Regions from separate parts of the Exiguobacterium sp. s78 genome, predicted to be linked through region 2. Evidence: riboswitches for the same ligand, from Rfam matches in the RefSeq annotation. Region 2 holds a riboswitch; each other region holds the start of a gene.
What was found. Region 2 has a riboswitch for S-adenosylmethionine ahead of msrA (peptide-methionine (S)-S-oxide reductase MsrA). Riboswitches for the same ligand answer to the same signal wherever they lie in the genome.

Region 1: it holds a riboswitch for S-adenosylmethionine, as region 2 does, so the genes downstream of both, KNQ18_RS13585 (LLM class flavin-dependent oxidoreductase) here and msrA (peptide-methionine (S)-S-oxide reductase MsrA) in region 2, are expected to answer to the same signal.
Region 3: it holds a riboswitch for S-adenosylmethionine, as region 2 does, so the genes downstream of both, KNQ18_RS02270 (methionine ABC transporter ATP-binding protein) here and msrA (peptide-methionine (S)-S-oxide reductase MsrA) in region 2, are expected to answer to the same signal.

What each region holds. Positions count from the first base shown of each region.
Region 1 covers NZ_JACSNB010000003.1:95,005-105,458, reverse strand. The annotation lists gene KNQ18_RS13615 (ABC-F family ATP-binding cassette domain-containing protein) at 15-1,637, shown strand; gene KNQ18_RS13610 (NUDIX domain-containing protein) at 1,703-2,086, shown strand; gene tnpB (IS200/IS605 family element RNA-guided endonuclease TnpB) at 2,274-3,365, opposite strand; partial or broken gene tnpA (IS200/IS605 family transposase) at 3,382-3,807, opposite strand; gene KNQ18_RS13595 (SRPBCC family protein) at 3,943-4,410, opposite strand; gene KNQ18_RS13590 (ATP-grasp domain-containing protein) at 4,487-5,434, opposite strand; gene KNQ18_RS13585 (LLM class flavin-dependent oxidoreductase) at 5,431-6,489, opposite strand; SAM riboswitch class I at 6,564-6,666, opposite strand; gene KNQ18_RS13580 (DUF975 family protein) at 6,780-7,418, opposite strand; gene KNQ18_RS13575 (DUF2325 domain-containing protein) at 7,482-8,750, opposite strand; gene KNQ18_RS13570 (DUF817 domain-containing protein) at 8,838-9,623, opposite strand; gene KNQ18_RS13565 (YczE/YyaS/YitT family protein) at 9,775-10,440, shown strand.
Region 2 covers NZ_JACSNB010000002.1:288,392-298,845, forward strand. The annotation lists gene KNQ18_RS12865 (acetyl-CoA C-acyltransferase) at 1-156, shown strand, start outside; gene KNQ18_RS12870 (enoyl-CoA hydratase-related protein) at 153-920, shown strand; gene paaX (phenylacetic acid degradation operon negative regulatory protein PaaX) at 994-1,878, shown strand; gene KNQ18_RS12880 (gamma carbonic anhydrase family protein) at 1,935-2,474, opposite strand; gene KNQ18_RS12885 (NAD(P)H-dependent flavin oxidoreductase) at 2,566-3,504, shown strand; gene KNQ18_RS12890 (DMT family transporter) at 3,642-4,070, shown strand; gene KNQ18_RS12895 (Crp/Fnr family transcriptional regulator) at 4,086-4,754, shown strand; gene KNQ18_RS12900 (DMT family transporter) at 4,767-5,249, shown strand; gene KNQ18_RS12905 (MFS transporter) at 5,510-6,730, opposite strand; gene KNQ18_RS12910 (winged helix-turn-helix domain-containing protein) at 6,745-7,344, opposite strand; gene msrA (peptide-methionine (S)-S-oxide reductase MsrA) at 7,575-8,105, opposite strand; SAM riboswitch class I at 8,200-8,303, opposite strand; gene KNQ18_RS12920 (M20 metallopeptidase family protein) at 8,366-9,544, opposite strand; gene KNQ18_RS12925 (putative quinol monooxygenase) at 9,622-9,915, shown strand; gene KNQ18_RS12930 (C40 family peptidase) at 9,974-10,454, opposite strand, start outside.
Region 3 covers NZ_JACSNB010000001.1:456,081-466,534, forward strand. The annotation lists gene KNQ18_RS02255 (S-ribosylhomocysteine lyase) at 1-432, shown strand, start outside; gene KNQ18_RS02260 (PLP-dependent cysteine synthase family protein) at 429-1,352, shown strand; gene KNQ18_RS02265 (bifunctional cystathionine gamma-lyase/homocysteine desulfhydrase) at 1,345-2,511, shown strand; SAM riboswitch class I at 2,569-2,673, shown strand; gene KNQ18_RS02270 (methionine ABC transporter ATP-binding protein) at 2,752-3,774, shown strand; gene KNQ18_RS02275 (methionine ABC transporter permease) at 3,771-4,436, shown strand; gene KNQ18_RS02280 (MetQ/NlpA family ABC transporter substrate-binding protein) at 4,469-5,305, shown strand; gene KNQ18_RS02285 (MDR family MFS transporter) at 5,385-6,635, shown strand; gene sufC (Fe-S cluster assembly ATPase SufC) at 6,769-7,554, shown strand; gene sufD (Fe-S cluster assembly protein SufD) at 7,573-8,850, shown strand; gene KNQ18_RS02300 (cysteine desulfurase) at 8,852-10,075, shown strand; gene sufU (Fe-S cluster assembly sulfur transfer protein SufU) at 10,065-10,454, shown strand, end outside.

The DNA.
Region 1 (10,454 bases), on a different contig from region 2:
GGGTTCATCTCTATATGATTACAGTACAAAACGTCGGTCTTCGCTTTGCAGACCGAAAATTATTCGAAGACGTCAACATCAAGTTCACACCAGGTAACTGTTACGGTCTGATTGGTGCAAACGGTGCCGGTAAATCGACATTCCTGAAAATTCTCGCTGGTGACATCGAAGCACAACAAGGCGATGTCATCATCACACCAGGCGAACGTTTAGGCGTTCTCCGTCAGAACCATTACGAATACGAAGAATTCCAAGTCATCGAAACGGTCATGATGGGACACAAACGTCTCTATGAAGTCATGAAAGAAAAAGATGCGATCTATATGAAAGAAGATTTCTCGGACGAAGACGGCATGCGCGCTGCTGAACTCGAAGGTGAATTCGCTGAGATGAACGGTTGGGAAGCAGAGTCGGAAGCCGCAATGCTTCTTCAAGGACTCGGCATCAAAGAAGACCTTCACTCGAAAACGATGGCTGAGCTGACAGGATCGGAAAAGGTCAAAGTCTTGCTTGCACAAGCGTTGTTCGGCAAACCAGACATTCTCTTACTCGATGAGCCGACGAACGGACTTGATTTGAAAGCCGTCAAATGGCTCGAAGAATTCTTGATCGGATTCGAGAACACGGTCATCGTCATTTCCCACGACCGTCACTTCTTGAACAACGTCTGTACGCACATGGCGGATCTCGATTACGGTAAGATTCAATTGTATATCGGAAACTATGATTTCTGGTACGAGTCAAGTCAGCTTGCTTCGCGCATGGCAAGTGACCAAAACAAGAAAAAAGAAGAGAAAATCAAAGAACTTCAAGCCTTCATCGCGCGTTTCAGCTCAAACGCTTCAAAAGCGAAACAAGCGACGTCGCGGAAGAAATTGCTTGATAAAATCACACTCGACGACATTCGTCCATCGTCACGCCGTTATCCGTTCGTCGGTTTCACACCGGAACGCGAAATCGGAAATGACCTCTTGATGGTTGACGGTATCTCGAAGACGATTGATGGTGTCAAAGTCCTTGATAACGTCCGCTTCTCGTTGAACAAGACGGATAAAGTCGCGTTCATCAGTCAGAGCGATATCGCGATCACGACTCTCTTCAAGATCCTTATGGGTGAGATGGAACCGGATAGCGGTACGTTCAAATGGGGCGTCACGACTTCACAGTCGTACTTGCCAAAAGATAACTCGGAATTCTTCGAAGGCTCGGACAAGACGATCCTCGATTGGCTCCGTCAGTACTCACCGGCAGATGAGAGTGATACGTTCCTCCGTGGATTCCTCGGTCGGATGCTCTTCTCAGGAGAAGAAGTTATGAAAAAAGCCTCTGTCTTATCTGGGGGCGAAAAAGTCCGTTGTATGCTTTCAAAAGCAATGCTCAGCGGTGCTAACGTTCTCGTCCTCGACGATCCAACGAACCACTTGGATCTCGAATCGATCACAGCACTCAACGATGGCTTGATCGCTTACAAAGGTGCGATGCTCTTCAGCTCGCATGACCATCAGTTCGTCGAAACGATTGCGAACCGTATCATCGAGTTGACGCCAAACGGTATCGTCGATAAAGAAACGACATACGATGAGTACTTGAACAATGATACGATCCAACAGCAATTAACAGCGTTATACGCACAATGATGTCAAAAGAGACCGGAACTGTCGTTTCGGTCTCTTTTTTGAACACTTTGAAGGAGGAATGCGATATGCGTCATCGCGTATGTGCCGCGCTGATTGAAGAGCAACAGATCTTAATGGTTGAATTACACACGCCTTCCCGGACATTTTGGACGTTACCGGGCGGAGGTGTCGAGCGTGGTGAAACAAAAGAACAAGCCGTCGTGCGCGAAGTATTAGAGGAGACGCATCTTCACATCACAATCGAACGACAACTCTACGAGATTTCAATCGATCAGGGAATCGAGACATGTTTTCTCGTTCAACGCACCTCAGGTAGTTCTTCTGCACCTCGACTCGGGATTGATCCCGAACTTCCGCTTAATAAACAGGAATTACGAACCGTCCGTTTCCGACCACTAAAGGACCTTCAAGATGATTCACAGATTACTCGTTTGCTGAACTTACTGTAAAGGAAAGATTAACTAACTGAGATATAACTAACCAGGTTTCTTTACACTCCCTACATAATCGACTGAGTGAACTACTCACCACTTGTTTGCTTCGCAAATTGAAGTAGGAGCCTCTTGGGAAGACCGTACTTTTACAAGCTACGATTATTGACCAAGCTCATCGGGTGGTCCCCACCCTGAAGAATTTTCAGTATGCTAACATCAACAAGTTGATGCTCGCGTTGATGTCTCGATCATGAAGAGCACCACAAATACAGCTCCACTCGCGCACATCCATGGCTTTCTTCTTGCTTTTTATTCCGCAAGAAGAACAAATCTGTGTAGAGGCATACCATTGATCCGCTTTGATAAGTGTTCGCCCGTAGAATTTGCATTTGTATGCTAGCTGACGAACAAACTCATACCAACTGACATCCCCGATCGATTTGGCGATCTTATGGTTTTTCATCATGTTCTTCGACTTAAGTGTCTCAACGACTATGACTTGGTTATCGTCAACGATTCGTTTCGACAGCTTATGAAGAAAATCTTGACGTTGATTCGCAATCTTTTCATGCTTCTTGGAAAGGATCATCCTCGCCTTCTCTCGGTTCTTACTCCCAATTTTCTTGCGTGACAAGCCACGTTGCGCCTTCTTTATCTTATCTTCAGACTTTCGAAGAAAGCGCGGATTGGCAACTTTCTCAGAAAAATGTTTATCGTTTGTCAGGATGGCGAAGTGCTCCAAACCAAGATCAATCCCTACTTTATGTTTGGCGGGAATCCATTGCTCTTCGGCTTGATCGACGAGGATCGAGATGAAGAATTTTCGGGTCCTCGTCATCGAGATCGTCGCGGACTTGATCACACCTGTAAACGGACGATGTTGTTTCAACTTCACAAAACCAATCTTAGGAAGCTTCACCTGACATGCCTCGATTCGGATGCTTCCCTTCAGATTGTTCGTCGTGTAAGAGGCGCGGTCGTTGTGCTTCGATTTGAACTTGGGGAACCCAACAGACTTATCCCGAAAAAAGTTCTGGTATGCCTTATTCAAGTCCATCTGAGCGTTCGCTAGGGAAAGACTATCGACTTCTTTTAGGAAAGGGAATTCAGGTTTGTACTTTGCTGGGGTTGGGAGCTTCTGCTTCACGTCAGGGTCGAGCTTAGACTCTTTATACAATCGGATACGCTCTTCGAGCATCTTATTGTAAACGAAACGGACACAACCGAACGTCTTCACGAAATACTCTTGTTGGAACTTCGTCGGATAAAGTCGAAACTTGTACGCCTTCAGCAAGGAAATCACTCCTCTCCTTTTTTTCGATGTAGTGTCTGATGACATCGATCGTCGCATTTCCGGTCCTCACTAGACAATAACTTCGGGACCAAAACATTTCTTTTCAAAGTTGTGTTTTGACATGTGGAAAATCGTGGTTGATCAATCGACTACTGGTACTCTTATAAGCGTTCAGAAACTTGGACATTTCCGCGTTTGGGTGCGCTTTAAACAACACATCGATATAATCGTTGTCATGGTTCCACTCGATCAGTGTAATACGATATGACGTGCCTATTCGTTCGAACATCTGTCTCGCAAACGTCGAGATGGCGTCATCAATCACTTGTCTCCTGTATTTCACTACGAGGATAAGATCGTAATTCAGAAGAAAGACTGAATGCTTATCTGTGTTAAATTTTGTTTGTGTATCAATTCCTTTTATTGGTTGCACTGATTTCATCAAATGATTATAGTCTTATCGAAACGGGTGATTCATCTCCTACCTACGCTACACTTAGAGGTGGGAGTATTCTCGCCTGATTTTGATAAATCGTATACGAAGCGACAGGATACAAAAACGCGGGAATCCGTTTTTTCATGCGTTATTCTTCTTTTGTTTCGCCGCTTCTTCTTCGACACGTTGCAACAGCCCATGAACGATTTTCTCATTCTCTCGCTCTCCTCCAAGCGACAACAGACTCTTTCCAACAAAGTTCGCTCCCTCATTTTTTCCCGTATAGATCAACAGACAACGGTCATGGTCGATCGGTTTAAGTGTAAACGTCATCTCGATCTTGAATATTTTAGCCAATGTGAATCCAATCGTATTTTGTTTGAAGTCAGGCTCGTTCGTATAGGCTAAATCGGTCACGATATAGGTTTCAAGTCGATTACCCTGCATGTATGTTTGACGATACGTCGAACCGACGACACCCGGTTTTCGTTCAATCACCTCGTGCTGGACGACGTTTGGAATCAAACGCTGCAATCGCGTGTGATCAAACAAGTGCCATGCTTCCTCAATCGGAATATCGAGCTGTCGTTCTTCTCTCCACGTAATCATAGATCCGCCCCCTTTTCTATACAAATACCCTGTCATCCGGTCTTGTAACGTCCGGTGACAGGGCGAGAGCAGATTCTTATTTTACTGTGCTTGTTTCAAGGGCTGCACCGAGGAACTTCGCTAGTTCGAGCATACCGTAGCGTCCTGCAGCTGCCTCGGCATCCGAATTATAGTTCGTATTCGTATTGACGTCATACGTATAGATCGTACCTGACGCATCCTTAATGAACTCGATGCCTGCGACCGCGATTTGGTTCGCTTGGAGGAATGCTTCATACTTTTGGATGATCGGGTCATCGAAGCCTTCAACGATTTGGAACTTCATCGGTGTTTGCGGTGCTTCTTCACCGACTGGGCAGAACAAGTCGTCGATCACGCATGCATCCGCTGGGCAAAGCTCGAACCCTTCTGATGTATCGACTCGAACCGCGTAGACGAACTTTCCACCTACGAACTCACAACGTGTGATGTACGGTTCTGGTGCTTGAATATACTCTTGAATCAACGTGATGCCATCGACTGGTTCGTCGAATGTCGGACCGTCGAGATAAGCTTCAAGTGCTTCAATCGAGTGGAACAGCTGGACGCCGAGACCTTTTCCGGCACGGTTGTGTTTCGTGATGAATGACGAAACACCGATTTCTTTTGCTGCTTGTACGATTTGATCACGTCCGACGGCAGCCGTCGTCTTCGGTACACGAATCCCAGCCTTCCGCAACGCCGTATATTGATTGACTTTGCTGACTTCAAGACGGAGCGCACGCGTTCCGTTAAAGACGGTCCGGTCATGCTCTTCTAACCAAGCGAGGACCCCTTCCGTCAACTCCGGCGCGTAACGATGTCCCCGCGTATGCGAAGAAGCACTCATCCGGCTGTAAAAGACGCCTTCTGGCGGCAGTTCATCCAGCGGAACGATTCCTTCATTCAAGTGCCACTGTTCATACGGTAATTCGAGTTCTTCGAGACGTTTGATGAGATGGTCCGTCCATTCTTGGTTTTCGTGGAGAATATGAATTTTTGTCATGATTGTTGACCTACCTTTCGTTTCGCTTCGACCAGTGGCATTACGTCACGAGCAAAGCGTTCCATTTCTTCAAGTTGTGGTGAGAATTGTAACAAAAGTAACGTGACACCGACGGCTTCGAACGCTAGAATCCGTTCAGCGATTTGTTCTGGTGTCCCGATTAAATTCGGACGTAGACCACGGTTCGAGACAGAATAATCGTTCCGCTCGACCTGTTGCTCCAGTTGCGATTTACTAATGAAATCCTGATAACCGGCATAACCGGCGCTGTCTTCCTTGACGTCCGTGATCCGTTGCCATTCAAGAAGTGCTTCTTCTTCCGTATCCCGACAAATGATGTAGGCAGCAAGACCGAAGCTTTCGAGCGGCTTTTGTCCCGTCGCTTCCCGGCGTACTTTCATGTCGTCGATTTTATGGGCTACTTCTTCAACAGTGCCCCCGTGCATGACATAAGCGTCACAGTGTTCGACGATCGTTCGCTTTCCAGCTTCACTCTCTCCACCAGCGTAGAGCTTGATGCCTGGACGCTGGACTGGCTTCGGATGGAGTTCTGCTTGCTCGATCGTGTAGTGATGACCGGAGAAGCTATACGGTGACGCATCTGCCCACAGTCCCTTCATGACCGTGACGAACTCTTCCGTCCGAGCATAGCGTTCATCGTGCGCTGTGAAGATACCGTTGTATTGTTTCGCTTCCTCTGCCCACCACGCTGAAACGACGTTGAGCGTAAAGCGTCCACCACTCAACTGATCGATGTTTGCCGCCATCTTCGCCGTCGTCGCTGGATTATGGAACCCGGGACGAACCGCTGTCATGATCTCAAGGCGTTCTGTCGTTGCAGCAATCGCTGCTGCCGTCGTCCATGCCTCAAGACTCGGTTCCTTGATGCCTTTGATATCATTCAAGTTCAATTCCGCAATCAACGTCGTCGAGAAGCCGATTCGTTCTGCTGTTTGTGCGACTTGTTTCGCATAATCGAAGGTCGGTGGCATCTGTTCATCCTCGACGTTACGTAACCATCCCCCAAAAATCGGTAACCAAAAACCATACTCCACTCCATCGTCCCCCTTATCATAAAAAAACGCTCTTTTCGAAGTTCGAAAAGAGCGACGGTATCTTGTCCTGTCCGCTCTTATCTTCGGAAGGTATCCCTTCCTGGAAGTAGCACCTTCCGCCGTAGCGGGGTTGCTGAAGTGTCTTCGGGCCAGTCCCTCGACTTCTCTAGATAAGATGTGTTGCATTCATCGTACAAAATTCACTGAACTAAAGCAACCATTAAACCGTCTTTTCCAATCGGAATTATTTCACGCATAAAAAAATCCCGACGTCGTGTCGGGATTCGGTATTAATATGGTGCGACGAAATCTGATGTTGGCTCTGGCGCTTGTTCACCACGCACACGATCATAGAATTTTGCCATTGTGACGCTGAAGTATGGTCCAACCCATAAGACAGCAAGACCAAGTGTAACGATCACGAGTAATGCCCAACCAATGAATGATAGGAAGAGTAAGAATGCTTCCATTTTATGACCATCCATGAGTTGACGTGAACGTGTGATCGCCTCGAGGATACCGACCGATGGTTCATCTCGAAGGATGTAGAACGTCAACAGGTAAGAGAACGACTTGATGATCCCTGGAATGATCAAGAGTAATGTCCATAAGAATAAGAAGACCGCTTGCACAATCGAGACGCCGATGACTTTGCCGAAGATTTTATACGGCTCGAACAAATCAGCTACTTTGACTTCTTCATTGCGTGCGAACGACATCGCGACCCACGTCCAACCCGCTGCGATTGGGATCAATAAAATCGAAAGAATGATACTGACCGCACTCATCGCATTTAGATCTTCGTTAGGATCTGGTCCGATGAACGTCGGAACGCTCTGGATGATAGAAAACAGTACGAACATGAGGATGGCAAATCCCCAACGACCGCTGAGCGACTCCTTCGCTGCTTTTTTTAATTGAGATGACATGAGTAAGGTCCTCCTTGAAAAATAAGTTCTCACCTTACTTTACGGTCGAATTCTTCTAATGTTTCACTCTTTTTTCAATAATTTCCCGTCTCGTTGCTGGTTGAGCCAAGCACGCTCAAGTTGTCGTTCACACGCCGTGTATAACGATCGTCGACCGTCGAGCCGTTCCATCGCGAATGGAATACCATGCTTTTTCGCCTGCGCGATGACATGTGCACTCGCTGCATGAGAAACGCGACTCGTCACGACGACGATCGCGTCCGTCTTTTTGGCGAGACAGGCAATCTTTTTCGCGGACTGTGCGTCCCCTGCAAGATGAATCAATTCGATTCCCGTCGGCGCAAAGAACTCGCGATAGACAGCGGTCTGTTGTTCATTTCCGACGATGACGAGACGCATTCCTGTGAAGCGCGTGAAATCAAGTGGTGTCTTATCAACGAAATCCATCAATTGTCCAGGTACGGCTGTCGTCACGATCGGTTCAATCGTTCGCTCTTTTGGCATACGGACGCGACGCTGTGCTTTTTTAGCTTTCGGAACCGGTTGTCGTTTCATTTTTCGTGCATACCGATTTGACTTTTTCGTTGTCACAGACGTCTTCACTACCGGTTGCTCTACCTCTGATGGGCGGTTAGATGATGCGTTGATGATCGGCTCTTTATACGTGAATGGATGCTTCCAAGCAATCGTCAGTGTATCCTTCCGTTCCCGCCACATGACGAGATCGACGAGTTGACCTGCTTCTAGTCGGAAATAGCGCATGTCTTCTACCGGAACGACATAATAGAACGATCTGCCCGACTCATCTTGCAGTGGACCATTCACCGTTTCCTCAATGATTCCATGCGCCTTGACGATTGCTTGTTCAAACACGACACGTTCTGGATTCTCTCTCATTCGCTCCGTCGAGACGACGGCTTCGATACGGCATATCGTTTTTTGATCATCCTGACGATCGACACGGACACGGACTTCCATGCCGTGCTCGAGATTCCAATCGCGGACGTCTCGTTCAGAAATATGACTGCCCGACCATTCTAGTAAAGTACCACCTTTTAACCCCCGCTGAAACGTATAGGCATAACGTTGCTTGCGTACTGGCTCGATCGGTACTTGCGGTGGCATGACGATAGTCTGTTTCTCTAACTCCATCACTTCATCGATGACCGGTGTTTCTTGAACGTCGCGCGGTGCATAATACGCTGACATTTTGACCCATTCATCGATTCCGTTCACTTCGTCGAGCCAGAGTTGCCAATCTTCATACTGCTCCACGACCGCTAATTTCATCTGTACCAATTCAGTTGCTCGTTCCAACACCTGTTGCATCATCCGTAACCACTTCCTTTGCGTTTTTTTCACTATAGCAACGAAAAAACGCGGAAGTAGTCCAAAAAAATAACCAGGTTATTTTTTTGTTCAGGTACGTTGCTGAATTTCCACAGCCGGATCCTGACGCTTGTATTTCGCAACGATGACGATCAAAACCGTGATGATCACAAGCAGGAACCAAGAAGACAATTTTCCAAGATCAACGACTACCCAGCCTCCTTCCTGATGCGGATAGACCCAGCCTTTAAAGAACGTTACGATGTTCTCCGCGATCCAAATGAAAAAGGCAATCAGTAAAAAGGATAGAACGAGCGGCATCCGGTAGATCGTCTGCTCGATCGTAAAATGAACCCATGACTTATAGAAAACGAGGACGACGAGGACCATCAATAGCCAGCGTGCATCGAAGATCCAGTGGTGGGTGAAGAAGTTGAGATAGACGAGGCTGCCGACGCTGATCGCAAGCCAGGGGGGTGGAAATGCTATGAATCGTAAATGAAATCGCCGAAACGCCTGGCAGACATAACTCGCGACGCTTGCGTACATGAATCCTGCATACAAGGGAACACCAGCCACTTTCGTCAAAGCGTCTTCCGGATAACTCCAAGACCCGACGTTCACCTTGAACAGTTCAAGTGCTAGACCGATGACGTGAAACAATAAGATCAGTTTGAATTCCTCCATCGTTTCATACCGCGTGACGAGTAAGACGATTTGGACGAGAATACACCAGAGCAACAGGAGATCGTATCGTGCGATCGGTTCAGTAGGAAGATAACGTGAAAGAGCAAGCGCAGCGAAAATCATCACGGGAAAGACGCAACAGATCGCTTCTATATATGTAAAACGAATTAGGTGCCGGATCGCTTTCATTCGGTCATCTCCTTTTTCTTCAGTATACGTTTCTCTTTTGACCTTCCCCTCCTTCTTAAGATGGAAAAAACGGAAAATTTCGTCTTTCTTCTTCCACTTTCCTCATGATACAGTTAACGAATCAATTATTTTAAGAAATGAGGTGACAGACATGACGCGTCATCGCGCTTCCTGGTTGTTACGCGCTACGTTAAAGTGGGGACTCTTCCTGCTCGGTTTATTTTTACTCGCTCTTGGCTCATCGATGATGATCACGGCTGAACTCGGTGTCTCGACGTGGGATGTATTGCATCTTGGTCTCCAAAAGAAGACGCCACTATCCGTCGGAACGATCATCTTGCTTGTTGGTCTATTACTCGTTTTCGTTAAGTACGCATTAGACCGCGTCACACCGCAAATCGGAACGCTCGTCAACGCGATTTTCGTTGGTGTCTTCATGAATCTTGTGCTTGGTTCTCATCTCTTACCCTCTTTTGAATCGATCTGGTTGAATACGCTCTGGCTGATTTTCGGTATCTTCATCATTGGGATGGGCGCTGGTCTGTATGTCGCTGTCGGATACGGGGCTGGTCCACGAGATGGGTTAACGCTGACACTTGCAGAGCGCTTCGGAACGTCGATTCGTCTGATGCGGACGATCATGGAAGTCACGGCATGCGGCATCGGTTGGTTGCTTGGGGGACCTGTTTTCTTCGGTACGATCCTCTCGATTTTCCTGATTGGACCGTTTCTGCAATTTTGGTTGTTCTATTTCCGCCGGATCATTGCAGCGATTGATGCAAAAGGAATTCCAGCGTCTGAACGCCAAATTAGCTAAGTCGCCTGACTCGA
Region 2 (10,454 bases):
GCTTTCGGTCATCCACTCGGTGCGAGTGGAGCTCGGATTTTGACGACATTATTGCATGAGATGCGCCGGACGAACCGGACGTATGGTCTCGCGACGATGTGTGTTGGAGTCGGACAAGGGATCGCACTCGTCGTCGATCGGGAGGGACTCGTATGATTCACTTAGAACGAGAAGGCTATATCGCAATCGTCCGGATTGATCGCCCGGAACGTTTGAACTGTCTCGATTATCCGACGCTTGTCGCCTTGCAAGAACAGGTCGATGCGTTATCAGTCGACCCGGAAGCGCGGGTCATCCTGTTTACGGGAACGGGGAAAGCATTCAGTGCGGGTGCCGATTTAAAAGAACGCGTGCATTTAAACGAAGAAGAAGTCCGACGCAATGTCCTTGCGATCCGCAACGTCTTTACGTCGATCGCACAATTGCCGCAACCAACAATCGCAGCCGTCAACGGTCACGCGCTCGGCGGTGGGTTCGAGTGGATCCTTGCCTGTGATTTCCGGTTTCTCGTCGAGGATGCACTCGTCGGCTTGACGGAGACCAGCTTCGGGATCATTCCAGGAGCCGGTGGAACACAACGCTTGCCACGACTGATTGGGGAGACGCGGGCAAAGGAATTGATCTTCACGGCGAAAAAAATCGATGCGATGACAGCAGAACGGTACGGACTCGCGACAGCCGTTGTTGCCCGGGAAGCGTTGATGACGACGTGCTTTGAGTTTGCTAATCAGATGTTACAGAACGGACCAATCGCCTTGCGCCAAGCGAAGCGAGCGATTGATCAAGGGCGGGATGTCTCACTCGAACAAGGACTACAGCTCGAAACAGAGGCTTATGAAGTCGTCATTCCGACGGCTGATCGTCAGGAAGCGCTACAAGCCTTCGCTGAAAAACGACCACCACGCTTTGAAGGAAGATGAGGATGGTCGACGTTTGAAATAACCCGTATACTAACGATACACACTATGAACGACTGAAGAGAGAGTGAATACCATGAGTGCGAACACCCAATCGATGATCTTTACGATTTACGGCGATTACATTCGCCATTACGGCAATCAAATCTGGGTCGGGAGTTTAATTCGACTCGTCAAAGAGTTCGGACATAACGAACAGGCCGTTCGGGTTGCTGTGTCCCGAATGGTTAAACAAGGCTGGCTCGTCTCCGAGAAACAAGGAAATAAAAGCTTCTATTCATTGACACCACGTGGGGTGGAACGGATGGAGGAGGCCGCACGCCGGATCTACAGATCAACACCGCACGACTGGGACGGGAAGTGGCGGACGCTGATGTACACGATTCCGGAGGATAAACGCCAGATTCGTGATGAGCTCCGCAAAGAACTGACGTGGAGTGGGTTTGGTAACTTATCGAATGGGGTTTGGATCTCACCGAACCCACTTGAAAAAGAGGCGGAACGATTGATCGCGTCGTACGAGATCGAAGAGTATGTCGATTTCTTCGTCGGTGAATACCACGGTCCGAAGCAGGATCAATCCCTCGTCGAGCGTGCGTTCCCGCTGGAAGAATTGCAGGAGCGTTACGAGACGTTCATCACGGATTACAGCCGGCAATACATCGTCCATCAAAGTCAGCTCCAACTCGGAGAAATGACGGATGAACAGTGTTTCGTCGAACGGACGATGCTCGTACATGAATACCGGAAGTTTCTATTCACGGATCCCGGATTACCGCAAGAACTGTTACCAGATGCGTGGAGCGGACATCATGCGGCGCTCTTGTTCGAACAATATTACCGATTGCTCGCACAACCAGCGAGTCGGTTCTTCGAATCGATCTTTGAAGAGACGCACGATGTGTCCCAACGCAGTGCCTCGTACGACGCGGCGGAACACCCGCTGTTTGCAGAGCGGTGAAGATTTATTCGAATGAAAAGAGCGGGACGGATCAGTTGATCCGCCCCGCATTCGTGTCATTCAGATGTGTTCTGTTCAGCGGATTCTGCGAGAATGTTTCGGAAGGCATATCCTTTATCGACATAAGAATCAATCGACTCCTGAATCATCGCAAGATCCGCTTCTGTTAGTTCACGCACGACTTTACCGGGTGAGCCGATGATCAGCGAACGGGGTGGGAAAACTTTTCCCGATGGAATTAGCGTATTCGCCCCGATGATGCATTCTTCACCAATCTCTGCGTGATCAAGAACGGTCGCACCCATTCCGACGATCGAACGACGTCCGATTTTGCAACCGTGTAAAATTGCGTTATGTCCAACCGTTACTTCATCTTCAATGACGACGGGTGCCCCTTCATAGAGATGAATCGTCGCGTTGTCCTGAATACTGCATCGTTTCCCAATTGTAATCGGTCCTTCGTCACCGCGTAAGACAGCGTTGAACCAGACGGTAGACTCGGAACCGATCGTGACGTCTCCGATCAGATAAGCACCAGGAGCGATGAATACATCGGAGGCAACGTTCGGATGAATCGATTGATACGGAATCTTCATAACAGAATGACCTCGTTTCTATAATAAGATGAACTGCTATTCATTCCATGTCAGTATAGCATGTGAGTGAAGTCGAGAACGGAGGAAAGATATGTTTCCGATTTGTGAGCTCTTTAAAATTCGATATCCTTTAATCCAAGGAGGAATGGGTAACATTAGTCATGCGGCGCTCACGGCAGCGGTGTCGAATGCCGGAGGACTCGGAACGCTCGGGTGCGGGACATTGTCGGTCGATGAAGTGTCGTCGCGGATTCACGAGACACGAATGCTGACGGATCAACCATTTGCCTTGAACATCGCGATTCGTGTGTCTCCCTATACGGAAGCACTGATTGATCTCGCGATCGCAGAAAAGATTCCGGTCGTCTCCTTGTCGGCAGGAAATCCGGCACCGTACATAGAGCGACTTCAAACTGCTGGCATCAAAACGATCGCTGTTGTCGCTTCAGTCAAACAGGCGTTAAAGGCAGAACAAGCAGGCGCTGATGTACTCGTAGCGGAGGGAGTTGAAGCGGCAGGCATCAATTCACCGCTCGAGTTGACGACGCTGACCTTGATTCCGCAACTCGTCGATCGGGTCAACATTCCGGTCCTGGCAGCGGGTGGGATTGGTGACGGGCGTGGATTGGCAGCTGTTCTGTTACTTGGTGCGGCGGGTGCCCAGCTCGGAACACGATTGATCGCGACGGAAGAGGCGAAGGTTCATTCGGCATACAAGGCGCACTTAATGGATGCGACCGATACCGATACACGCATCATCGGACGTTCCGTCGGATTCGTCCGACGTGTCCTTGATGGTCCTTACGTCGAACGACTCACAGCAGAGACACCTGCTGCTTTTCTTGATCAGACGAATGAGTCGTATCATATTACGGGCGCTCTTAAGGGTGATGAGGAGAAAGGGTATGTCAACGCTGGACTGGTTGCCGGATTGATTCATGATGTGCCGACTGTTGCGGAGTTGTTTACGCGCATGATGACGGAAGCAGAGGAACAGCTGAAGCAAACGACTACTCGTTTTACGACATGAGCATATAGTGAGGGACCCGTGATTCCACTTGTGGACAGCGGGTTTTTTCATGTTTTTTTGAAAATGGGACATTTGTCCTTTTCAAGTAGGGTACGAGTAAGGTCTACTCTAGTGTAGAGATTAAAGGAGGAGATGACGTGCAAGGAGTCGTGTTTGCTTTGATGAGCGGTCTGTTCATCGCCCTGCAAGGCATATTCAATGCGCGCCTTGCGACAGGGGTCGGACCGTGGTTGTCCGTATTGATCGTCCACTTTGTGGGTCTGATGGGTTGTTTAGTCATTTACAGTTTCGTACGAGATCGGAAAATCGGTGGCTTCCGTCAGTTACCGTGGATTTATGCGAGCGGCGGTTTGATTGGCGTGCTAGTCGTCGTAACGGAACTGACAGCAATCCAAACGCTCGGGATGACATGGGCAATGTGTTTATTACTCGTCGCACAGATTTTATGTGCGTTTGTGATTGATTTAAAGGGATGGTTCGGTGTCTTAAAAAAACAAGGAAATCGTGGTCAGTGGGTTGGTGTGGGTCTCATGCTTGCAGGAGTTGCGATTTTCTCACTTGCCTAAAGGGGGGAAATGAACATGGAAACCGTCATTCAACAGTATGGACTGGATACGATTTTGACGGAAGAGACGCGCGCTTGGTTGCGTCAAGAAACCTTCCAAAAAGGGGAACTCCTCTGTACGACAGGGGCAGCGATCGACCGGATGTACTTCATCGTCGCAGGCAAAGTTAAGATATCTGCTGCCTCGTCAGAAGGGAAACAACGGATTCTACGATTCAAGACACCACTGACAGTGATCGGTGACGCTGAGTTCATCAATGAACGGGAAGTGCTGAATACGGTCGAAGCAGTGACCGATGTCGAGGTGTTGAGCGTACCGTATGCGATTTTACGCGAGCACAATACAACGAACGTCTTTCTGCAATTCTTATTACGCACGATCACAGCGAAGTGGTATGCCGACTCGAAATCAGCGTCGCACCATGTGTTGTATACAGTTGAAGAGCGATTTGCAGGGTATTTGTTGTCGATCGCTTCTGAAGCCAGTGACAGTTTGTTTTATCAGGAGATGCGGACGTCGAACTTACATGACGTCGCCGACTGGCTTGGAACGAGTTATCGCCATCTCAATCGGATCATCACGAAATTATGTGAAGAAGAGATTCTCGTTCGACGACGCGGGAAAATCATCATCGTCGATCTGGAGCGGATTCGCGAGAAGGCGAACGGCAACAGCTATGAGTAGGGAGGAACGAACATGATAATAGGCATCGTGTGTGCCGTGTTTGCAGGGATGTTAATCAGTTTACAGACGGTATTGAATGCTCGGATGAGTGACGCGTTTGGCGCTTGGGCGACGACGACGCTGGTCTTCTTCGTCGGTTTCATCGGAGCAAGTGTCACGTATGTTCTGTTTCGTGGTGGAACAATCGGACAGATTCAAAACGTATCGCCACTCTATTGGTTTGGTGGACTTGTCGGTGTCGGCGTCGTTTTTTGTGTCATGCGTGGGATTCAGTTACTTGGTCCGTCCGTCGCAATCTCTGTCGTTCTGATTTCGCAGTTAAGCTTTGCTCTCGCTGTCGATACGTTCGGCTGGTTCGGTTTACCACAAATTGATTTATCGTTCGGTCAACTCGTCGGTCTCGCTGTCATGGTATGTGGGATTTTCGTCTTGAAGCGGTATCAAGTCGTGGCGCCGGAAGAGAGGGCGAAGGATATACCGAAGCAAGTCTCTTAAAAAATCTGATACTAGTTCGATCGACTGACGAACGTTTCTGTCATCCTCGCTTTCCGCAGGCGGGAGGTAAGCCGCGTCATCCCGCATTCTATGCGATTTGCCGGGTCTTACCTGACCCTGACGAAAGCGCGACTCGCGCTTTCTTTCCCTGCAGGAGTCGAGGATGAACACTCACGTTCTAGATTGACTAAATAAAACATGCGCGTTTCCCGCTAATTCGATCGGGAGATTCGCATGTTTTTATGTGTTGTGACTTGATCTCAATCGAATAGATGAACCATTCGTCTTCTGAAGTAAAGTGAGAGAACAATAATGAGAAGACCACAGTACAATATGATTGTCGTGATCGAAACGTGAAACGACAGTAGAAACGAGAGGAGCGCGTAAGATAATGGAATGAGACCATTTGACGCGGCATTCACGACACTCATGACACGTCCCATCGTCTGTTCCGCACACTGAGACTGGATGAACGTAATGAAGCGAATATTGATGATCGAAGAAAGGACACCAAGTGATAACAGGATGATCAGGTACAACAAGATCTGCTGCGCTTGACTAAGCAGGAAGAGAAGCAGACCTAAGGCGCCAATTAATCGGACCGATGAGGTAAGCCCATTTACTTTCGTTTGCGTAAAACCACTCCAGAGCGCCCCTCCGAGCATTCCCATTTGATAAGCACCTTGCATATAACTTAAATCCATCGCATCTCCTTGGAGCACATCATGAACGAGTAAGGGGATTCCGAGTAAGAGTGGTCCAAAGAAAAAGAAATTGACACAGATGACAAGAAAAAGTGTCTGCTTGAGTTGCTGAAAGTGAAAAACGTAATGCAGCCCTTCTTTTAGTTCAAAGAGAGCTGAATGCTGAAGCGATCGCTTGATCTTAGATTCACGAATACCATACGTGAAAAGGAGCGTCAGACAGAGTGTCCCGAAAATTACGAGAAAGACGTGCGAGTAAGAAGAATAGCTGAGAATGACTCCACCAAGAATCGGACCTGAAAAGAGGGCGATTTGATTAGATGTCTGAATCAGTGAATTGGCTTTAGTGAGTTGTTCTTTCGGAACGAGCGTAGGAAGTAAGGAAGCATTCGCCGGCGAAAAGAATGCATCCACACTACCGAATAGAAAGGCGAATCCTAAAATCGTCAGCAATGTAAGCTGATCGGTATGAAGTAATGCGAGAAGACAGAGAATGAAACTGATTCGTAAAGCGCTCGAGATGCGCATGATCGTCGAACGTTTATAGCGATCGGATAAGACGCCACCGAATAACATGAGAAAAATACGGGGTAACAAGGTGGCCATGAGGACGAATCCAAGATATGACGCCTGGTTTAGCGTATGGATGACATACCATTGTTCAACAAACAGATAGGTTGATAGGGAGAGGGCAGAGCACATACCGGACCCCCATAAAAATAAAAAAGATCGATTTTTAAACAGCGATTGTTGCGTATCCATTTCAATAGGCAGCATGTGGCACCTCCGGTTTAGACGTCGTCATTCTCAAATAGTGGTTCATCAATTGCAAAGGCAGTCGTCATGATATAGAAGTGTTTTTTATCTTTTTTGTCTAGTGAAGGGGACCGTGTGAACTCGTCCAATAGAGCACGATATTTTGTAGCAAACTGCCGAAAATCGGCTTCAGACATCGCCAGTTCCTTTTGAAGTGATAAGCTCATCCAGTCCTCGATGTTCGAAGATGAAGGAGAAAAAGTAGCTGTCGGAGCCGTAAGAACGCGTGTCTTTGCCCGGTCTAGTACCTCAAGATACGACTGCCGGGTCGCTTCATTCGTCTCGACGAAGTTCAGTAGATGATCGGCAGGAATGTATCCTCGAGCAATCGCTTGATAGTATTTCAATAGATTGCCGCCCTGTTCTTCCGTACGGACGAGACGAATCAAGTCATGCTTTTCAAGTTCCCGTACGTGATAGAGGACCTTCGCGCGGGATAACGTCAGCAAGTGGGCTAACTGATGTACCGTGTGTGGTTTTTCGACGAGAAACATGAGGATTTTTGTTCGTAACGGATCACTGATCACTTTTAACTGTTCATAGTTCTCTAACATGTGAATCGCTTTTTGTTCCATGCACTGATCTCCTTTTTAACCGGTTAATTTTTATTAACCGTAAAACAAAAGGCTTATTTTGTAAACGATTACAAATTTATGTAAGGGTGTTGGTAAAGAAGACATCATTTTTTTACATACAAAAAAAACTGATTCCACGACATCTCGATCATCCTCCACTTTTTACTGAAAGTAGGGTAAGAACGAGATGTTTGAAATCAGTTTCAGCTACTGTATATGGTTCGAAGTGATTAGACCGTCGTCGTATCTTTCCATTCCTGCTCGATGAAAGCATCGCGACCAGAAGCAGCACGATCTTTTTTATAGTGTTCTGGATTTTTCTTATGGAAGTCTTGATGGTACTCTTCCGCCGGATAAAATTCAGAAGCGGCATCGATCCGCGTCACGATCGGTTGTTTGAAACGATTGCTTGCAGCAAGGGCGTCACGGGAAGCGATCGCTGCTTCGTGCTGTGCATCCGTATGATAGAAGATCGCTGGTGCGTACTGCGTGCCGCGATCTTGGAATTGACCTTCTGCATCCGTCGGATCCGTTTGTGGCCAGTAGAGTTCGAGCAGACGCTCGTACGGGAACAGGCTCGGATCAAACGTGATTTGGACGACTTCGAGATGTCCCGTCGTTCCTGTTTTGACTTGCTCGTATGTCGGATTGTCGACGTGTCCGCCCATGTAACCTGATACGATTCCCTCGATTCCTGGTAATTCTTCAAACGGTGTCACCATGCACCAAAAACATCCACCTGCAAATGTTGCTTTTTCCATCTGTCTCTTCCTCTCCGTGGGAAATCCCCATTGTATGTCTGACAGCGAGAAAACGAAAACGACTCCTTCGCTTGGTTGCAAAAGGAGTCGCCGCTTTTTATCAACCAAAGCTTTCGCTTTGCTGGTCGTAGCACCTTGCTATGCGCAGGTTGCTGGGACGTCATCGATCCAGATCTCTCGGTCCACTCTTGATAAGGGTATATGAAGTTGATGTCATTCGTTATCATTGTTGTGATGATACCATTCACACAGAAATAAAGTCAATCCTTAGGTTTTAAGGCACGTAAAACCGTCGCTCCGAGTGTCTTCGCACCAATCAACAACGCCTGTTCGTTGATTTCGTACTGCGGATGATGCTGTGGATAGTTGACGCGACCGTCCGTATATCCGGAGCCAGTGAAGAAATAACTTCCCGGGACATGTGTTAGATAATGCGCGAAGTCATCCGCAGCCATCATTGGTGTGAGTGCCCGGACGGATGCTTCCGGTAAGAAAGAAGCGGCTTCCTGAACAAGTTTTGTCTCGTCCGGATGATTCCAGAGCGCCGGGTAACCCGTCGTGAAGTCGATTGAATAGGTAGCACCGATGCCGGCACATGTCGTTTTGGCGACAAGATCGACTTCTTGCCGGAGCTGATGCCGCAATGTCTCATTGAACGTCCGAATTTCACCGACGATGCGTGCTTCACCCGTGACGATGTTCGGCGCCGTTCCCGCATGGAAAGAACCAATTGCAAGAACTGCCGGCTCGAACGGGTCGACCCGTCGACTAACGAGATGCTGTAAGTTACAGACGAGCTGCGCTCCAGCGACGAGCGCATCTTTTGTTTTATGTGGTGCTTGGGCATGCCCGCCTTGACCATGAACGATGATTTCGAATTCGTCGATCGCACATAATGTATGTCCTTCCCGAAACCCAATCGTACCAACCGGTAAATCATTTTCGAGATGTGTCGCAAAAATCGCATCGACACCTTCGAGGACACCGGCTTCAATCATTTGGACGGCTCCACCGGGAAAGACCTCTTCACCATGCTGGTGAATGATTCGAATCGTTCCTTGCAATTGATCACGTAACGGATAGAGCGTAGCAGCCAGGGCCATCACCATTGCCGTGTGACCATCATGCCCGCAAGCATGCATGACACCGGGATGGATCGACCGGAAGGCAAGCGTCGTCTCTTCTTGAAGTGGTAAAGCATCGAAATCTGCACGGACCGCAATCGTCGGACCAGGCTGTTTGCCTTCGATCGTCGCGACGACACCACGACCTCCGACGGCTGTTTGATAAGGGATGCCCTGCTCCGCGTAAAAGTTTGCAATTCGTTCTGGTGTGCGGACTTCCTGGAAAGAGAGTTCCGGATGTCGATGAAAATCACGACGTAACGCGATCATCGTCGGTTCGAATTGTTCAAGTGCTTCAAAAAGTTGAGTTTGCATCTTCAAGCTCCTTTGACGTGTGTCTTTTCGTGAAAATGGGTACAGATACAGGTAATCACGAAAGGGGATAATGAAACATGGGAGAAATCGTCGTCAACGCTGTACTTACAATCAAAGCAGGACTTGCGGATCAAGTCTTCCCGATTCTACAAACGGTCTATCATGCCTCACAAAAAGAAGAAGGGTGCTTACGTTATTCCTTACATCAATCGATCGAGGATGAGCATCAATTCATGCTGTATGAAGTGTATCGGGATGAAGAGGCACTTGAAGCGCATATCGCATCCGATCACTATAAAGCCTACCGTGAACAGATCGAGTTATACTTGATGGATCGACAAGTAACGAAATACGTCGAGATGACATTTTAACGTATTGCGATAAGAAGAGACGAACCCGTCGATTTCGACGGATTCGTCTTTTTTTGTCTTACATCGATTTAAATCCGAGGAAATGCTCTTGCCAACGCGGTTCATAAATCGAGTTGATTTGAAGTTGTGAACCGCCCGCATGGATGAAGTGTTCGCTATCGAGCATGATCCCGATATGCGATGGACCATCCGTGTAGGTATTCTGGAAGAAGACGATATCCGAGCGTTTACCACTCGAGATACTCGTCCGGCGATTCGTAAAGAAAGCACCGTACCAGTAGCCACGAACGTTCGTCCGACCACCGTATTTTCCAGCCTTGTTCGTCGCATAGTGAATCAAACCGGAACAGTCAAAACCACCGTTCACGGCATCTTGCGAACCCCATGTGTATGGTGTGCCGATATGTTGAACGGCTGCTTGGATCAGCTTTTCACCACGCGTATTATTCTTTTTAACGACCCGTTTATCGGACGTGATCGTCACAGCGGATACAGGAAGATAAACAGGTGTCCAGCCTGACTGGATGACATAGAAGTTT
Region 3 (10,454 bases), on a different contig from region 2:
AACCTGGATCATACGAAAGTCAAAGCACCTTACATCCGCGTCGCAGGATATAAAGAAGGTAAAGTTGACCAAGTCGTCAAATACGATATCCGTTTCACACAACCAAACGTTGAGCAAATGCCGATGCGTGCGATGCACACACTCGAGCACTTACTTGCTGAAAACATCCGTAACTACTCGGATGATGTCATCGATGTCTCGCCGATGGGATGCCAAACAGGTTTCTACATGGCGATGATGAACTTCGACTCGGTCGAAAAAATGAGCGAACTCGTTGAGAAGACGTTGAAAGACGTCCTCGCAGCAGAAGAGATTCCAGCGCAAAACGAAGTCCAATGTGGATTTGCGAGCGCACATGACCTCAAAGGAGCGAAGCACTATGCCGAGAAAATGCTTGCCGGTCGTGATGAATGGGACATCGTCTTCGGATGATCGCGAACAACGTCCGCGACCTCGTCGGAAACACACCACTCTACGAGATCACTTCATTCGATTTGCCTGCTGGTACGCGCATTTTGGCGAAGCTCGAATGGATGAACCCTGGGGGCAGCGTCAAAGACCGCCTTGGCATTCAACTCGTTGATGCAGCAATCGAAAACGGACATGTGACACCAGGCGGTACGATCATCGAGCCGACAGCTGGGAATACCGGCATCGGCTTGGCGCTCGCCGCTAAGAAATACGATCTCAAAGTCATCTGTGTCGTTCCGGAAAAATTCAGTCAGGAAAAGCAGACGTTGATGCGGGCACTCGGCGCAACCGTCGTCAACACGCCGACTGAACTCGATATGCAAGGGGCTATCGACCGGGCTAAAGAACTCGGTCAGGAAATTCCGAACAGTTACGTTCCGTTACAATTCGAAAACGAAGAGAACCCAGTCACGTATCAGCGGACACTCGGTCCTGAGCTGATTGCGGACTTACCGCATATCGACTGGTTCGTTGCCGGTTGTGGTTCAGGTGGTACGTTCGCCGGAACAGCGGACTTCTTAAAACAACGTCTCGGTACAAAAGCAGCAATCGTTGAACCGGAAGGCTCCGTCTTAAACGGTGGTCCAGCCGGTCCGCATAAGACAGAAGGTATCGGTACAGCGAAATGGCCAAGTCTCGTTCCGCGTGAACTCGTTGATGAGATTCATACGATTTCTGACCGCGATGCATTTGACGCGGTTCATACACTCGCTGCTCGCGAAGGATTACTCGTTGGTAGTTCAGCAGGTGCAGCGCTCGTTGCTGCGCTTGATATCGCGAAGCGTCACCCCGGCAGTACGATCGTCACCGTCTTCGCTGACAGTGCCGAACGCTATTTAAGCCAACAAATCTTTGAAAAGGTGGACGAAACTCATGCGTAAGAAGACAGCATTGATTCATGGAGGAACAGGTGTCGACCGGGCAACAGGAGCCGTCACACCTCCGATCTATCAAACAAGCACATACAAGCAGGATAAAATCGGTCAACTTAAGGACGGATACGAATACTCACGGACAGCGAACCCGACACGGACGAGCATCGAACGATTGATTGCGGATCTTGAAGGCGGCGCACGTGGTTTTGCGTTCGGTTCTGGGATGGCAGCGATCCATGCCGTCTTCCACTTGCTTGAGTCTGGCGACCACATCGTCATGACGGATGACGTCTACGGTGGTACGTTCCGCTTGATGCAACGCGTCTTACCGAAGTTCAATATCCAAGTGACATTCGTCGATACGACGGACCTTGCGGCAACGGAAGCAGCGATCCAAGACAACACTAAGATCGTTTACGTCGAAACACCGACGAACCCGTTGTTGAAAGTAACGGACATTGAAGCAATCGCAACGATCGCCAAACGTCACGATCTTAAACTTGTCGTCGACAACACGTTCGCGACGCCTTATCATCAACAACCACTCGCACTTGGTGCAGACATCGTCTTGCACAGTGCGACGAAATACATCGGCGGACATTCGGACGTCGTCGCTGGACTTGTCGTCGTCAAAGATGATGCGCTCGGCGAAGAGCTGCACTTCATCCAAAACTCGACAGGCGGCGTGCTTGGACCGCAAGACAGCTTCTTGCTCGTCCGTGGTCTTCGTACACTCGGTATCCGAATGGATGCGATCGAAGAGACAGCACATGATCTCGTTGCGTTCCTACAAGCGCAAGATATTGTCTCAAACATCTTCTATCCAGGACTTGCATCGCATCCTGGTCACGACATCCAAGCGAAACAAGCGACTGGATTTGGTGGGATGATCAGCTTTGATGTTGGTTCAGCAGCGAACGCAGAAAAACTCGTCGAGGCGACACACTTCTTCACACTTGCTGAAAGTCTTGGTGCCGTCGAGAGTCTGATTTCCGTTCCGGCACGGATGACGCACGCGTCGATCCCAGCAGAACGTCGGGCAGAACTCGGTATCACGGACGGTCTCGTTCGGATTTCAGTTGGACTTGAGGATGCGGAAGATTTGAAAGAAGACTTAACACGTGCTTTCACGTTCCTCGAAAAAGTTTCTGAAAAAACTGTTTGACAACAAAAATAACCCCTGCTAATATTCAGAATATATTCTACAAACTTAATACCGAAACTCTTATCGAGAGTGGTGGAGGGACTGGCCCGATGAAACCCGGCAACCGCGGATCTAATCCGAAGTGGTGCTAATTCCAGCAGACAAAAGTCTGGGAGATGAGAGCAAATGGTTTTGTGTACTGAAAAGTGCGCGCGTTTGCTCTAAAACGCGCGCACTTTTTTTATTTTAGGAGGGACAGTTGTGATTCGTTTACAAGACGTAGGAAAGATTTATCGCTCAAAGCGCGGAGCGGTCGAAGCCGTCGCGAATGTCGATCTGACAATCGAGCGCGGTGAAATTTTTGGAATAATCGGTTATTCCGGAGCAGGGAAATCCACCCTGATCCGATTACTGAATATGCTCGAAGCACCAACGAGTGGTTCGATCCAAATCGATGGTGTTGAAATGACATCACTAAAACCTAAGGAATTACGAGGCGTCCGCAAGAATGTCTCGATGGTCTTCCAACACTTCAACTTACTATGGTCACGGACGGTTGAAGAGAACATCATGTTCCCACTCGAGCTCGGTGGCTTCCCGAAAGCACACCGCAAGGAACGGGTAGCGGAACTGATCCAACTCGTTGGTTTGGACGGACGCGAAAAAGCCTATCCGTCACAATTATCCGGTGGTCAAAAACAACGTGTCGGTATCGCTCGGGCACTGGCATCGAACCCGGACGTTCTCTTATGTGACGAGGCAACAAGTGCACTCGATCCGAAGACGACGGACTCAATCCTTGAGTTACTCGTCGACATCAATGAAAAACTGAAACTGACGATCGTCTTGATCACACACGAGATGCACGTCATTCAAAAAATCTGTCACCGGGTCGCCGTCATGGAAGCCGGTAAAATCGTCGAGCAAGGACCGGTCGCAGAAGTCTTCCGTCATCCGAAGCAAGCGATGACGAAGGAATTCGTCAAACAATTGACGTCGCCGTCGGAGAACGAGTTAACGTTCGCGAAACTACGCGAACGGTACCCAACCGGAAAAATCGTTCAGTTGACGTTCGTCGGATCGACAGCGGAAAGCCCGATCCTCGCGGAAGTCATGAAGGATTCACCGGTCCTGTTCAATATCATCGGCGGAAACGTCGGTCAATCGCAGGAAGGGGCACTCGGTACACTGTTCATTCAGTTGATCGGGGAAACAGAAGCAACACAAGCGGTCATCACGAAGCTTCAAGCCAGTGATGTTGAAGTGGAGGTGGATCACCGATGATTTCATTCTTTGACAATCTAGATTGGGACATGGTGTGGGAAGCGACAGGCAGTACCGTCTATATGACGGCAATCGCTGGTGTTTCGACATTCGTCCTCGGTTTGATCATTGGTTTACTATTGTATGCGACAAACGAAGAGTTATTGTTCAAGAATCGGGCGTTCTATTCAGTGTTGAGTTTGGTCGTCAACGTCTTCCGTTCGATTCCGTTCATCATCTTACTGATCTTATTGATTCCATTTACGACAGCAATCGTCGGTTCGTTCCTCGGACCAACGGCAGCATTACCGGCACTGATTTTCGGTGCTGCACCATTTTACGGTCGGATGGTTGAACTCGCGTTACGCGAAGTCGATAAAGGTGTCATCGAGGCAGCCGAATCGATGGGCGCGACGAAGTTCCAGATCATCTATAAAGTCTTAATCCCGGAAGCATTGCCTGCCATCGTTTCGGGAATCACGGTTACGCTCGTTTCACTTGTCGGTTATACGGCAATGGCCGGAGTAGTCGGCGGAGGTGGACTTGGGGACATGGCCTTCATCGAAGGATTCCAGCGTTCTCAAAACGATGTCATCGTCATTGCGACACTCTTAATCTTAGCGATCGTCTTCGTCATCCAAATCATTGGTGACTTGCTGATCCGCGCGATCGATAAACGTTAATTCGAAACTTAATCATATTGGAGGAATCATTCATGAAAACTTGGAAAAAATTCGTAGGTACTGCTGCTGTATCCGTCTTAGCTATTAGTCTTGCTGCATGTGGCGAAAAATCATCAGGATCAGATAGCAACGACGACAAGACACTTGTCGTTGGTGCTTCGAACGTACCGCACGCTGAGATTCTTGAGCACGTTAAAAAAGAATACGAAGCAAAAGGTTACAAACTTGAAATCCAGAAGTTCCAAGATTACGTACTTCCGAATAAAGCGCTCGCTTCAAAAGAAATCGATGCGAACTACTTCCAGCACGTACCGTATCTCGAGCAACAAGAGAAAGAAAACAAATCGTATAAGTTCGCGAACGCAGGTGGCGTCCACGTTGAACCACTCGGTATCTACTCGAAGAAATACAAGTCACTCGATAAGTTGCCAAACGGTGCAACGATCCTGACGAGCTCAAACGTCGCGGAACGCGGTCGTGTCTTGACGTTCCTTCAAAATGAAGGGTTGATCAAACTCAAAGACGGTAAAACGACAGATGCACAACTCGGTGATATCGCGGAGAACCCGAAGAAACTCAAGTTCAAAACGAACATCGAAGCATCACTTCTTCCGCAAGCTTACAAAAACAATGAAGGCGACGCCGTCCTCATCAACACGAACTATGCGATCGATAACGGTCTGAACCCATTGAAAGACGCAATTGCATCAGAAGATGAGTCTTCACCATACGTCAACATCATCGTTACACGTGATGGCGATGAAAAAGACAAGCGTGTCACAGCACTTCTTGACGTTCTGCACGAAAAGAAAAACCAAGATTGGATCCTCGACAAGTACAAAGGTGCTGTCGTTCCAGTCAGCAAATAAGTTCACCGAAGCCGGCATCCTTCCTATATAATGGAAGGATGCTTTTCATTTGTCTGAAACAGGGGTTAGGGGGAATCATATGCAACGCATACGTCAACTGCATCCGTTGACACTGGGGGTCTTGTTCGGGACGTTTTTCTCACGTCTCGGAACATTCATCACGATGCCGTTCTTCGCCATCTACATGACGACCGTCCTGAAATTTGATCCGGTCGATGTTGGCTGGGTACTCAGTATCTCGGCGATCGCCAGTCTCGTCATGAGTTTCATCGGCGGCACCTTGTCGGACCGGTATGGTCGCCGGGCGATGATGCTTGCCGGAACGATCGGATTCGCGATCGTCTTCATTGCGCTGGCACAAGTCGAGACATTCTGGGCATTCTTTACGCTCAGTGCCTTGAACGGGGTCTGTCGTTCGATTTTTGAACCATCCGCCCGTGCCTTGATCAGTGATACGACGGACGAAGCGAACCGATTGTTCGTCTTCAATATCCGTTACGCGATGATCAACATCGCAGCAGCGATCGGGCCGGGAATCGCCTTGCTGCTGAGTGCGGGGAACACGTCCGCGACGTTTTACATCACCGCGTTCGTCTATATCGTGTACGGGGTGATGATTGGTATCTTATTCAAACGCCATCCGATCACCGAGACGCATGGTGGCAAAAAGGTCTCGTTCGGAGCGACGGTTCGTCTGTTGCGGACGGATATCGCCTTTACGCTGGCACTCGCCGGCATCATCTTCGGGGTCTTCGGCTACAGCCAGTTCAATTCGACCTTGCCTCAGTTTTTGACGGAGACGTCACTCCTTGAGGGCGGGAAGACACTCTATGCGATCTTGATCACGATCAATGCGATCACCGTCTTGATCGTGCAGTATCCGATCATGAAGTTCGGCGTCAAGACGTCGCCGCTCGTCTCGATCACGACCGGGATTGCGACCGTCGCTGTTGGTTTGTTCATCATCGGAAACGTAAGTTCGATTTGGTTGATGGTCGTCGCGATGATCATCTTCACGTGCGGGGAAGTCATGATGTTCACGATGACTGACATCTTGACCGATCGCTTCGCAAAACCAGAATTACGGGGCAGTTATTTCGGGGCGATGGGCTTGACGTCGATCGGACAATCAATCGGTCCGATCGCCGGAGGACATTTGTTAAGTTTATATGGAGCGGACCGTCCGTTACCGATTTTCGGGATTTTAGCGGGCTTGACATTATTCGGAATACCACTGCTCCTACTGTCACAACGGATTCATCGGACTTCGACGATCGAGGAACTGGAGGAACCAGTGAAACTTTCGAATGATTCTCAACAAAACGCATGATTTTGAGAAAAATCAGCGAGCGATGACGCTTGAATAATACGCGATGTTTCTTTAAGATTAGAATGATACTAAATTAGTAACGCTCGTGTTCTGAATCGTCAGTCACGAAATGAATAGATGGAGGGATTCTAACATGAAGGCTTCACACTTGAAGATTGAAGATCTACACGTCGCGATCGACGGCAAGGAAATCTTGAAAGGCGTCAACTTGGAAATCAAAGGCGGGGAAATCCACGCGGTCATGGGACCAAACGGGACAGGTAAATCAACACTCGCATCAGCATTGATGGGTCACCCATCGTACGAAGTGACATCTGGTTCAGTCACACTCGACGGCGAAGACGTCCTCGACATGGAAGTCGATGAGCGCGCACAAGCGGGTATGTTCCTCGCAATGCAGTACCCAAGCGAAATCAGTGGTGTCACGAACTCAGACTTCCTTCGTTCAGCGATCAACTCGCGTCGTGAAGAAGGCGATGAAATCTCACTCATGAAGTTCATCCGTGAGCTTGATTCACAAATGGGTCTTCTCGAGATGCCTTCAGAAATGGCACACCGCTACCTCAACGAAGGTTTCTCAGGTGGAGAAAAGAAACGTAACGAAATTCTTCAGATGATGATGCTTAAACCAGCGATCGCGATTCTTGATGAAATCGATTCAGGTCTTGATATCGATGCACTGAAAGTCGTCGCAAAAGGTGTCAACGAAATGCGTTCACCTGAATTTGGCTGCTTGATCATCACGCACTACCAACGTCTCTTGAACTATATCGAGCCAGACTTCATCCACATCATGATGGGCGGAAAAATCGTCATGTCTGGTGGTAAAGAACTCGCACACCGTCTCGAAGCAGAAGGTTATGACTGGGTTAAAAAAGAACTCGGCATCGAAGACGTCGAAATCGAAACAAAAGCGTAAGACGAGGGAGGAAGCATGATGACTGTAGAACTGAATCTTGCAGTAAATCGCGAGGCAGTGGCAGAACGTGCGACTCGCTTAGGGGAACCATCTTGGATGGTCGCAAAGCGTCAAGACGCGCTTGATCTTGCCCCAACGCTCGCATTGCCAAAAGTAGAAAAAATCAAGATCGAAGGCTGGAACTTTACAGAAGGTACGACGGAACTTGAAACCGTCACTGGTCTTTCTTCAGATATCGAAGCATTGATCGGCGAAAACCGTGATCACATGCTCGTTACGCGCAACGGACAACTCGTTCACGCGCAAAACAGTGAAGCGGCGAACGGCGTCATCTTCACGACGCTCGAAGACGCATTAAAACAACACCCGGAACTCGTCGAGAAGTACTTCATGACGGAAGGCGTTCAAGTCAACGAAGATCGTCTTGCGGCATTAAACGCAGCACTTCGCAACGGTGGTACATTCCTTTATGTACCAAAAGGCGTCAAGCTTTCTGTACCAATGCAAGCGATCTACACGCTTGAGCAATCAGGCGCAGCGCTTTACCATCACGCAATCATCGTCGCAGATGCGGACAGCGAATTGACGTATATCGAAAACTTCGTCTCTTACGGTGACGAAGCGCATAACGTTAACGTCGTCACAGAAGTCTTCGTTGAAGACAACGCAAAAGTTCTCTTCGGTGGTGTCGATACGCTATCGAAAGGTGCCATCACGTATATGAACCGTCGTGGTGTCGTCAAACAAGGCGCGAAGCTTGAATGGGCACTCGGTCACATGAATGACGGTCACACGGTCACAGAAACAAAAACACACCTCGTTGGAAACGATTCGTTCTCAGATACGAAAGCCGTTACGGTCGGTCGTGGAGAGCAAAAACAAAACTTCAACGTCCGGACGGACCACTTCGGTAAAGGATCAGAAGGTTTCATCTTGATCCACGGTGTCCAGAAAGATTCAGCAACATCGATCTTCAACGGAACGTCGATGATCCATCACGGCGCTTCGAAATCAAACGGCGTTCAAACGGAACGTGTCCTCATGTTGTCTGAAAAGGCACGTGGTGATGCGAACCCGATCCTCTTGATCGATGAGGATGACGTCATGGCAGGACACGCGGCATCTGTCGGTCGTGTCGATGAACTACAACTCTACTACTTGATGAGCCGTGGCCTTTCACGGAAGGAAGCAGAACGCCTCGTCGTTCACGGATTCCTCCAGCCAGTCGTCTCGGAACTTGCGATTGACTCGGTGAAAGAACGTCTCGTTCAAGTCATCGAAGGGAAAGTAAACTAATATGGGAATCGATGCATCCATCCGCAATCAGTTTCCGATCCTCGACCAACAGGTCAACGACCGGAAACTCGTCTATCTCGATAGTGCGGCCTCTTCGCAGAAGCCGCTCGTCGTCATCAATGCGATTGACGACTACTATAAGACGATTCATTCGAATGTGCACCGTGGCGTCCATACGCTCGGAACACGAGCGACGGATGCGTACGAAGGTGCGCGTGAGAACGTTCGTCGTTTCATCCAGGCGCAACACCATGAAGAAATTATCTTTACCCGCGGCACGACGACGGCGATCAACATCGTCGCGTCAAGCTACGGTATGGAGCATGTCGAAGAAGGCGACGAAATCGTCGTCACGTACCTCGAACACCATGCGAATCTCATTCCGTGGCAACAAGTCGCTAAACGCAAAAAAGCGAAGTTGAAATACGTTGATTTGACAGCGGATGGTCGCGTGACGGTCGAAGCGGTCGAAGCACAACTGTCTGACCGGACGAAGATCGTCGCGATGGCACATGTCTCGAACGTTCTCGGTACAATCAATCCGATCAAAGAAGTCGCTCGTCTTGCGCACGCTCGTGGTGCCGTCATGGTCGTCGATGCTGCGCAAAGTGCACCACACCAACGGATTAATGTCACGGATCTCGACTGTGACTTCCTCGCTTTCTCCGCACACAAGATGTGTGGTCCGACAGGCGTTGGTGTTCTTTACGGGAAAAAGGCATTACTCAATGCGATGGAACCGGTCGAATTCGGTGGTGAGATGATTGATTACGTTGGTCTTGAAGAGTCGACGTTCAAACCGTCTCCATATCGTTTCGAAGCGGGGACACCGATCATCGCAGGAGCTGTTGGTTTATCGGCAGCGATTGATTTCTTAGAAGAGATTGGTTTAGAGAACGTCGAAGCACACGAACGTGAACTCGCGCAGTACGCGATGGCACAAATGCGTGACATCGACGGACTCACGATTTACGGTCCGGAAGAACGCGTTGGACTCGTCACGTTCAATCTCGGTGATGTCCATGCACATGACGTCGCAACCGTCCTTGATATGCAGGGAATCGCGGTTCGCGCCGGTCACCACTGTGCACAGCCCCTGATGCGTTGGCTCGGAGCGAGCTCGACGGCTCGCGCTAGCTTCTATCTCTACAACACGAAAGAAGAGGTTGACGCACTCGTGACAGGACTTCGCCAAACGAAGGAGTATTTCAGTCATGGATTTTAACAATCTCGATCACTTGTATCGTCAAGTGATCATGGATCACTATAAAACTCCCCGAAATCGCGGTGCGATCGAGGGGGGCGTTACGATCGACATGAACAATCCGACGTGCGGCGATACGATTCGTCTCCAGCTCGCGATTGAAGACGATGTCGTCCGTGATGCGAAATTTGACGGGGAGGGCTGCTCGATCAGCATGGCGTCTGCTTCAATGATGACGCAACTCGTCAAAGGTAAGACTATCGAAGAAGCCTTACGACTCGCGGATATCTTTTCGGACATGGTCCAAGGAAAAGACTATGACGACGAATCGTTCGACCTCGGGGACGTCGAGGCACTCTCGGGTGTCACGAAATTCCCGGCACGGATTAAATGTGCGACA